DNA from 3 places in the Paenibacillus sp. SORGH_AS_0306 genome. Region 2 is predicted to be linked to each of the others. Evidence: riboswitches for the same ligand, from Rfam matches in the RefSeq annotation. Region 2 holds a riboswitch; each other region holds the start of a gene.
What was found. A riboswitch is a leader RNA that binds a small molecule or an ion and turns the genes downstream of it on or off. The one in region 2 is predicted to bind S-adenosylmethionine.

Region 1: it holds a riboswitch for S-adenosylmethionine, as region 2 does, so the genes downstream of both, QE450_RS12830 (2-hydroxyacid dehydrogenase) here and QE450_RS15175 (methionine ABC transporter ATP-binding protein) in region 2, are expected to answer to the same signal.
Region 3: it holds a riboswitch for S-adenosylmethionine, as region 2 does, so the genes downstream of both, metA (homoserine O-acetyltransferase MetA) here and QE450_RS15175 (methionine ABC transporter ATP-binding protein) in region 2, are expected to answer to the same signal.

What each region holds. Positions count from the first base shown of each region.
Region 1 is NZ_JAUTBP010000001.1:2,961,678-2,964,875, reverse strand. It holds gene QE450_RS12835 (molybdopterin oxidoreductase family protein) at 1-997, opposite strand, end outside; SAM riboswitch class I at 1,223-1,314, shown strand; gene QE450_RS12830 (2-hydroxyacid dehydrogenase) at 1,559-2,587, shown strand; gene QE450_RS12825 (FGGY-family carbohydrate kinase) at 2,559-3,198, shown strand, end outside.
Region 2 is NZ_JAUTBP010000001.1:3,481,415-3,484,612, forward strand. It holds gene QE450_RS15170 (methionine ABC transporter permease) at 77-745, opposite strand; gene QE450_RS15175 (methionine ABC transporter ATP-binding protein) at 745-1,761, opposite strand; SAM riboswitch class I at 1,945-2,093, opposite strand; gene QE450_RS15180 (COX15/CtaA family protein) at 2,273-3,198, opposite strand, start outside.
Region 3 is NZ_JAUTBP010000001.1:824,530-827,727, reverse strand. It holds gene QE450_RS03545 (aminotransferase class I/II-fold pyridoxal phosphate-dependent enzyme) at 1-462, opposite strand, end outside; gene metA (homoserine O-acetyltransferase MetA) at 510-1,451, opposite strand; SAM riboswitch class I at 1,589-1,722, opposite strand; gene corA (magnesium/cobalt transporter CorA) at 2,189-3,124, shown strand.

The DNA.
Region 1 (3,198 bases), 520 kb from region 2:
CGCCACCGCGTACTAACCATTGTCCTGTGATAGCAGGTAGGCAGGCAATCGTACGTACATTCATACCGCCGTTATCATGATGTTGAAGACCATTTCCGATACGAATCAGAGCAGGGCTAGCATCGCTATACATACGAGCTAATTGATATAAATCATCGACAGGCACGCCTGTAATTGTGGATACAGTAGCAGGGTCATATTGCTTTACATGCTCACGCAATTGTTCGTGCCCTACTGTATATTGCTTCATAAAATCCTCATTCACTTTATCTTCAGCAAATAAAATATGCATCATCCCTAAAGCGAGTGCGCTATCTGTTCCTGGCAAAATCGGAATAAACCAATCCGCAGATCGTCCAGTTTGATTTTTGTGCACATCGATCACAATAACTTTAGCGCCTTTTTTGCGAGCTTGTTGCGCTAAAGTCACTTGATGCATATTAGTGCTAACTGCATTAATACCCCAGAAAATAAATAACTGTGTATCTACCGTATCTTCAGGATCGGTACCAATACTGCCACCCATTGTATATTTATAACCTGCTGAACCAGCGGCTGTGCAAATGGTGCGCTCTAAAAGACTTGCCCCCATCCGGTGGAAAAAGCGGCGATCCATCCCTTCTGCGGATAGATTGCCCATATTGCCATAGAAGCTATACGGGAGAATACTTTCAGGGCCGGAAGTGGATATTAATGTTTTCCACTTGGAAGTAATTGTAGTAATCGCTTCTTCCCATGAAATAGGTTCAAAAAGACCTTCGCCTTTTGCTCCGATCCGCTTGAGTGGAGTAGTCAGGCGCTTGGTATCATAGATACGTTCTGTCATATTACGAACTTTGTTACAGATGTTCCCTTTGGTAACAGGATGATTAGGATCTCCAGCAATTTTGATAATTTTACCTTTTTCTTTATGAACAAGCAGTCCGCACTGATCAGGACAATCCAGTGAGCAGACTGAAGGAAATACTCCATCTTGTTGATCAACATAACTAGACATACATCATGCTCCTTTCGTAATACCCATACCTTAATAATGACAGAAATAGACTTTAAATACGTTATAAACTATCATAAATCAAATTTTAGATTTAATGTTGACTTTTTTACTAGGTTTAATTAGAATAAAGAAAATTATTTCGAATTCGACAAATTTAGATGTTTTATACCTTATCGTGTCTGATATCGATTTGCAAGTTTTTTTCGACAACTACATACATTAGATTTTCTATCCAGAGAGGTGGAGGGACTGGCCCTACGAAACCTCGGCAAAAACGTGCCAATTCCAGCAAGCTTGAATCGCTTGGGAGATAGGAAAGCAGGATGAATTATTGCATTATTTTATTCGTATGATTTGAATATTATAATGAATAGATAGCGAACCTCTTTCCTTGATGTGGGAAAGAGGTTTTTTGTATATTGTCGTTGACTCAGTTGATTATATTGTCAAATAATGACCTTATTAGTAGCAAACCAAGAACTCACTATATCAAGTCACTTTCTTACTTTAAAGCTTCACTTAAATAACACTGCACCTAAGTGTACCAAAGGAGATTGAATAATGAAAATATTAATTACCGCCCCTTATCATGAGCAAGGTCGTCAACAACTAGCAGATACGTTTGGAGAAGTCATTTACCGTTGCTGGAAAGATCATGGGCAAGCTTATCAAGAAGAGGAATTGATCTCTTTATTACAAGCAACCGGAGCAGATGCCATTATTGCAGAATTAGATCAAATTACTGAAAAGGTAATTAAAGCTGTACCTCATCTGCAATTTATCGGTGTCTGTCGAGGAACTCCTTCTAATGTAGATGTACCTGTGGCTACAGATCGTCGTATTCCTGTGTTCTATACGCCAGCACGTAATGCACAAGCTGTAGCTGAAATGGTAGTCGGCAGTCTAATTACCTTTTTACGCAGTATTATTTCATCCAGCCAATGGTTAGAAGCAGGGGAATGGCAAAGTGGTAGCTTAACTGCTTATCTCAAGTTTAAAGGTAATGAACTGGCTGGCAAAACAGTCGGTATGGTTGGTTTTGGAGCAGTAGCCCAGCGTACAGCAGGTATACTACGGAGCTTCCCTTGTGATATTCGTTATTACGATCCCTATGTAACCAGCCCTGATCCGCGTGATCAAAAAGTATCGTTAGCCGAGTTATTTGCTACAAGCGATATTGTATCGATTCATTTACCTGTAACCGAAGATACCAAAGGATTAATCGGCACAGAATTATTGCAATCAATGAAAAAAGACGCCATTTTTGTGAATACTGCACGTTCTGTAGTGGTAGATCATCATGCACTGGTTGAACAATTACAACAAAATCAAATCCGTGGAGCGATTATCGATGTGTTTGATCAAGAACCGCCACTTCCTAAAGATTATGAACTGATTTCATTGCCAAATGTTTTAGCAATTCCACATTTAGCAGGTGCCACTTATGAAGTTGAAGATCATCATGTAGAAATTATGAATACGGCACTCATAGAGTGGTTTGAGCATCATAACACCGCAGTGAAAGTACTTTATAATAAAGCGATTTTGGAGGATATTAACGATGACACAAAAAGCCTATCTAGTCTTTGATATCGGTACCGGTAATGCTCGTGTAGCTGTTGTCGATATCAACGGTAACGTATTGTCGATTGAGCGAGCTGATATTTTGTATCACAATGACAATCAATATGCAGATGCACGTCATTTTATACCGGAAGTATTGTGGGAACAGATTGCAGGGCTTGCTAAGGTAGCACTATCTAACGTTCCTGATATTCAGATTATCGCTGTCACTTCAACGAGCCAGCGTCAAGGTATCGTACTGATTGATGAAGCAGGTGAATCTTATCTAGGATTACCGAATATTGATAATCGGGGACGTGAGTGGGAAGAACACTATAGCGACCAATCTTCTATTTATCCGATCACAGGCAGAACACCGTCTGCTTTATTTTCAGCAATGAAATTAGTCGGATTACGCGAGCGTCATCCTCAGCAGTATCAACGATTGAATCGTTTTACCAGTATTAGCGATTGGGTAACGTATGCGCTTAGTGGTGTGTTGAGTTACGAACCGTCTCAAGCATGTGAGACTCTTCTCTATAATGTAGAACATAGTGATTGGTCTACAGAAATGTGTCACACCTTTGGCATTGCACCAACAGTGTTGCCTTCATTAATACCTTCAGGTAGCGTGCTCG
Region 2 (3,198 bases):
TATTTGTGATTATCTATCATCGTATAAATATTCAGCAGAATAACTACTCTATGCTCAATCTCTTTTGTATTACTGTTTATCTTCTCGAAAAATGAACCACTAGACGATCACCAAGCATTTGTAGAATTTGAACAATAATAACCATGATGACTACAGCCACTAGCATGATCGCTGTATCATAGCGATAATAACCATAGTTGATTGCAAGTGTTCCAAGTCCTCCTGCGCCAATCATCCCTGCCATCGCTGTATTAGAGACTAGTGCAACCACAGTAACCGTTAAACCTGCTAGTAGCCCTGGCATTGCTTCACGTACAAGTACGCGCGTTATAATCTGCCACAACGAAGCTCCCATCGCATTCGCTGCTTCAATCACACCACGATCGACTTCACGAAGTGCTGTTTCGACCAATCTAGCAAAAAACGGTGCGGCAGCAATAACTAATGGTGGGATCGTTCCAAGTACACCAATCGTTGTTCCTACTAGAATTTGCGTTAATGGTAAGATCGCCACAATCAGTATAATAAATGGAACCGAACGCAAAATATTAACGATAAACGCGATCACTGCATAGAAATAACGCACCCATGCTACAGTAGAACGCCCTGTAATAAATAACAAAATACCTAATGGCAATCCTAGAATTAATGTAAATAATCCAGAAGCGCCTACCATTTTGAGTGTATCTAAGGTCGCTGTACCGAATTCATTCCAATCAATTTGTGAGAAATCTAATTCACCCATCAGTTGATCACCTCCACATCGAGACCTTCAGCGGTCAATCCATCGAGTGTACGCTTAATGTCTCCTTCTGTTCCTTCAAAGCGAACAATCAACTGTCCATACGGTACATTTTTTAACGTTGAAATCGTTCCTTGCAAAATAGCAAAATCGACTCCAGTTTGACGTACCGTTTGCGAAAGGATCGATTCATACGTTTTATCTCCCAAGAAAGACACTTTGACAGTCAATGAATTAGGAACATTTGGTGCTGTCCATGAAGTAATTAGTAATTCAGCATTATTAGACTCATTTAAAATAAAATCACGTGTCACTTCATGCTGTGGCTTCAAAAAGACATTTGTTACAGGCCCTTGTTCTACAATGCCGCCCCGATGAATAACAGCTACTTTATCACAAATGCTCTGAATAACATGCATTTCATGAGTGATTAAGATGATTGTTAAGTTAAAGCGCTCATTGATATCGACCAGCAATTTTAAAATCGAATTTGTAGTCTGAGGATCAAGAGCAGATGTCGCTTCATCACAAAGCAATACATCAGGGTCACTAGCTAGTGACCGAGCAATACCGACACGCTGCTTTTGTCCACCTGATAATTGAGCAGGATATTTATTGGCATGTTGTTCCAATCCAACTAGAGCGAGCAATTCTTTCACTTTTTCTTTAATGTTGCGTTCCGGTGTTTTGACTAAGCGCAAAGGAAAAGCGATGTTCTCATACACTGTCGCTGAAGATAATAGATTGAAGTGTTGAAAAATCATACCTATTTTGCGTCGTCTTGCTTGTAAGCGCGCTTTGTTCAGCTTGGTCATTTCCACACCATCGATCCATACTTCACCAGAGGTTGGACGTTCTAGTAAATTAATACATCGAATCAATGTACTTTTACCTGCACCGGAGTGACCGATAACGCCGAAAATCTCGCCTTTTTCTATTTTCAAATCTATACCGCTTAACGCAGGGCTTAGATTTTTCCCTTTACCATACGTTTTAGTAATACTTTTTAATTCAATCACAGATAGGTGCTCCTTCCTTGTACTTCTTCATTCCTGCATTCATATTACATTAATCATATATAAACCATCGAATAAGTCGGATATATTCTCGCTATCATATATGTCGGTATTCACTTCTCTCTTCTTTATACAAAAAAAGAACCCTTTCGCAGAAAAGGGTTCTCTATTATTAGAGATACTTCCTTCTCATCTGCCAAAATCGCTATGTACCAATTGCACACGCCATTTTGAAGGAATTAGCACCATGACATTTTGGAAAACTACGTAATAGCTATTCCAAAATCGGTTGCCGGGTTTCATCGGGCCAGTCCCTCCACCACTCTCGATAAGAAAATATGAAAAATTCGAATGAAAATGAAAATCTTTTCTCAGTATAGTGAACTTCACACTCTTTGTCAAAGCAAAAATGAATATTTCCTAAGGAAATTAGAAATTTTTCATCAATTGTTCATCTGACGCAATCTATTGGATGTATATTCACTTTTTATTGCTATCTAAATAGATCATACGGTTATACATTTTGCCCTAATTTGCCACGTGTACCACGACTTAATTGCCATACACGCACACTCATATAACATAACACACCGAATAAAATCTGAATCAACAACGTATGCAACATGCTGGAGAAGAAATACCACTCTGGTATTTTCATCGTTACAATATTCAACATACCACTTAGAATCTGCATGATAATAAATACGATCGCAGTCACTCCAAGCTTACGAATACCTGGATTATATGGATGACGACGGTAGGCATAATGTGCTAGCACTGCAATAACGATTAACAGACTATAAGCGGCTACGCGATGGAAAAATGCTACCGCTACCCCACCGGATAATTCAGGTAAGATAGAACCATTACATAGTAATACGCCAGAACACCCACCTCTAGAATCGGTATGTGTGACAAAGGCTCCTGTATACACCACCATGTATGTGTAGATAGTTGCGAACCATGTTAGATTACGCATTCCTTTACTCACCGGTGGTTCATCTGGAATTGGCAAATCACCTTTTTGCTGATCCATCCGCCTTGCACCAAGCGCCATCATCGACGAACTAGCAAAAGCGATCATTGCAAATCCGAAATGTAGTGCCATGATTGGAGCAGATTGTGAAAACTTAACAGCTAATGCACCCATAGCTGCTTGTACTAGTACAAATAACAATGTAAAAAATGCATAAATTTTAAGTTCACGATGTTTATTGAAAAGCATAAATCCAATAAATGAGAATAGAGCCGTGACTCCGGCTAACCCACTCACAATACGATGAGAATACTCAATTAAAGAAGAAATCGTATGAGAAGGAATAAATTTGCCATGACATAATGGCCATTCGTTTCCACAGCCCAATCCTGAATCAGACTTAGTTACTACCAGTCCACCCATAGTCGCTAAAAACATAACAACACAAGTGATAAAACTCAACC
Region 3 (3,198 bases), 2.7 Mb from region 2:
AGTTGGCGTCTCAATAAATACAGCTTTGGTATTCGGTTGAACTATTTTTTCTAACGCTTCTAGATCATTGGTATCTACATAAGAAGCAGTTACTCCAAATTTGGATAAAATACGCTCCAACAGACGGTATGTGCCACCATACAGATCAAGCGATACGATCAGATGATCTCCCTGACCGAAAAGCGCAAAAATGGTCTGTAAAGCAGCCATACCGGAACTACAGGCAAATCCTGCATCTGCTGATTCTAATGCTGCTGCCGCTTGTTCTAGTACAGCGCGAGTTGGATTGGTTGTACGAATATAATCAAAGCCTGTACTTTTACCAAGAGCGGGATGACGGAAGGCAGTTGATTGATAAATCGGAAAATTAACTGCCCCTGTTACCGGTTCATTAATCGAACCGATCTGTGCCAATTTGCTTTCAATGTTAAGAGTTCGTTCGCTTGAATGATGATCCGTCATACTATAATTCCTCCTCTGAAATAACAATCGATTGGGTTGATCTCAAATTAGATACAGTAATTACCTGCTTCAGCTTTGGCACTTTCCAAATCATATGGTGTTTCTTGGTATACATAATAGTTTAGCCAGTTGGAAAATAATAAGTTGGCATGAGCACGCCATGTAGAAGGTGGTGTGCGCGATGGATCATTATTGGGAAAATAATTTTTCGGCGGTGCGACATCCATTCCTTTAGCGATATCACGTTCATATTCCCATTTCAGTGACAATGGATCATATTCAGAATGCCCTGTTACAAAAATCTGACTGCCATCTTTGGTAGCGGCTAGGTATACTCCTGCTTCTTCCGATTCTGATAAAATCTCCAGTTCAGGAATCTTGGCAATATCTTCATGACGTACTTCGGTATGACGGGAATGAGGCGCAAAGTACAACTCATCAAATCCTCGTAACAATTTTACATTTTCTTTATTTAATGTATGTGGGAATACACCAAAACACTTTTCAGGCAAATCGACTTTGGGAACACCGAAATGATGGTAAAGCCCTGCTTGTGAAGCCCAACAGATATGCATCGTTGAAGTAACATTCTTTTTACTCCAATCAAAAATCCCTTGAATCTCTTCCCAATAGTTCACATCTTCAAAGTCCATTGTTTCTACAGGAGCGCCTGTCACAACCAGACCATCAAAGCGTAGATGTTTGACTTCTTCAAATGTTTTATAAAATAAGTTCAAATATTCAGTCGATGTATTTTTGGAAATATGGGATTGTGCATGTAGTAAATAGATATCAATTTGAAGCGGGCTATTTCCGAGTAAGCGTAGTAACTGCGTTTCGGTTGTTTCTTTAGTAGGCATCAAGTTCAATATAGCAATTCGCAATGGACGAATATCCTGTTGAAATGCTTGGCTATCATCCATTACGAAAATATTTTCTCCAGTTAATACTTCTTTGGCAGGTAAGCTATCCGGAATCTTAATTGGCATGTTCGTTCACTCCTTGGATGTGTGTATTTCTTATCATTTCAGGAGAAAGGTTCATTATAAGTATATACAAAAATGACCTTTCTCCTGATACTTGAGAAAGGTCATTTGCGATATGTTCGCGTATATAATAGACGCCTCTCTCATCTGTCAGCAGATATTAAGTCTAGAATGATCCATCAACTTATATCTCTGCAAGAATTAGCACCGTGCGGTTATACCGCCGGTTGCCGGGTTTCATCGGGCTAGTCCCTCCACCTGCTCTTGATAAGATTTGCTTATTCAATTTAAAATAACATGTTTTGATACTTTTCTTATACCATAATTTATACTATTCTACGGTCTGCCGTCAAGTGCTGTGAAAAATGTATTAGATTGAACCGATAAATAAGTTGTTGGTAACTATATTGGTTGATTTCAAAAAGAGGTTTCTTATTTAAGCTTGAAAGGCTTCCACGACCACGGTATACTTAACAAGTATTTGACGTTTTTTCATGGTTTTCATAAATATCTAAATCACAAAGAGGTGAATTTCAAAATGGAAGGCGACCCGAGGCCCAGTTGGCAGCAGGACGGATGGACAAATTGCAGGAAACAAACGACAACCATAGGGCACTGGAGTAACGCGCCATTATTGAAAAATCTTCTCCGTTTTTCATAAATTATAGCGAAGCTTTGTAAACAAGTGTGCGGTTGCCGCTTCTTTCCCTGCTCATTTCATAATAAAGGAGTAGAACACAATGAAAGTTCGGCACGTCAATGCTGGAGCATTTACTCCAGTAGAAAATATTACCGACACACTGGTAGCACCTGAAGAAGGATTTTATTGGATCGACGCAGATTTGGAAGATTTGATTGAACTACAACCCCTTTTTATGCTTCATGATCTGGCTGTAGAAGATTGTTTGAGTGAGGAAGAACAGCGTCCTAAGATCGAAATTTATGAAAGTCATTATTTTATTGTAGTCAACAGTATTCGTTTTGATAACGAAGAGATTTTTTTGCGCGCCTTGAATATTTTTCTAGGACGGCATTATATTATTACGGTGACCAAGCAGAAAATTAATGAATTGCGTGTCCTCAAACCGATTTTATGGGAAGAAGAAGTGAGTCGCGCTGATAAATTTATGTATTTGTTAATTGACCTTGTCGTTGATAATTACTTCGCTGTCGGTGACCGGATCGAAGATCAGATCGAACTACTGGAAGAAAATATATTGATGCATACCAAAAAATCGCATTTGAACGAAATTATCGGTTTGCGTGGCGAAATTTTATGGCTCAAACGTGTATTGGGACCTCAGCGTGAAGTCATCAATACATTGAATAAAAAAGACCTCCGTTTGATCGATGATCAATTGCAAAAATATTTCAGTGACGTGTATGAGAATGCGGTTAAAGTATCTGAGATGTTTGATACGTTCCGCGATCTGATGGGTAACTTACGAGAAGCTTATCAGTCCAGTATCTCTAATCGTGCGAATGAAATCATGCGTGTATTTACAGCAATCACAACGATATTTATGCCGTTAACTGTAATTACAGGTATTTATGGAATGAACTTTGAAGATATGCCTGAATTGCATTGGCGTTTTGGTTATCCATTGGTGATCGGGATTATGATTACGCTAGGTTTGACTATGTTTTTCACTTTCCGCAAAAAAGATTGGATCTGAAAAGATTAAAGCTGCCCTTATTCATCGTCAATTGATGAACAAGGACAGCTTTTTTTGATTTCACTTGTTCGCGC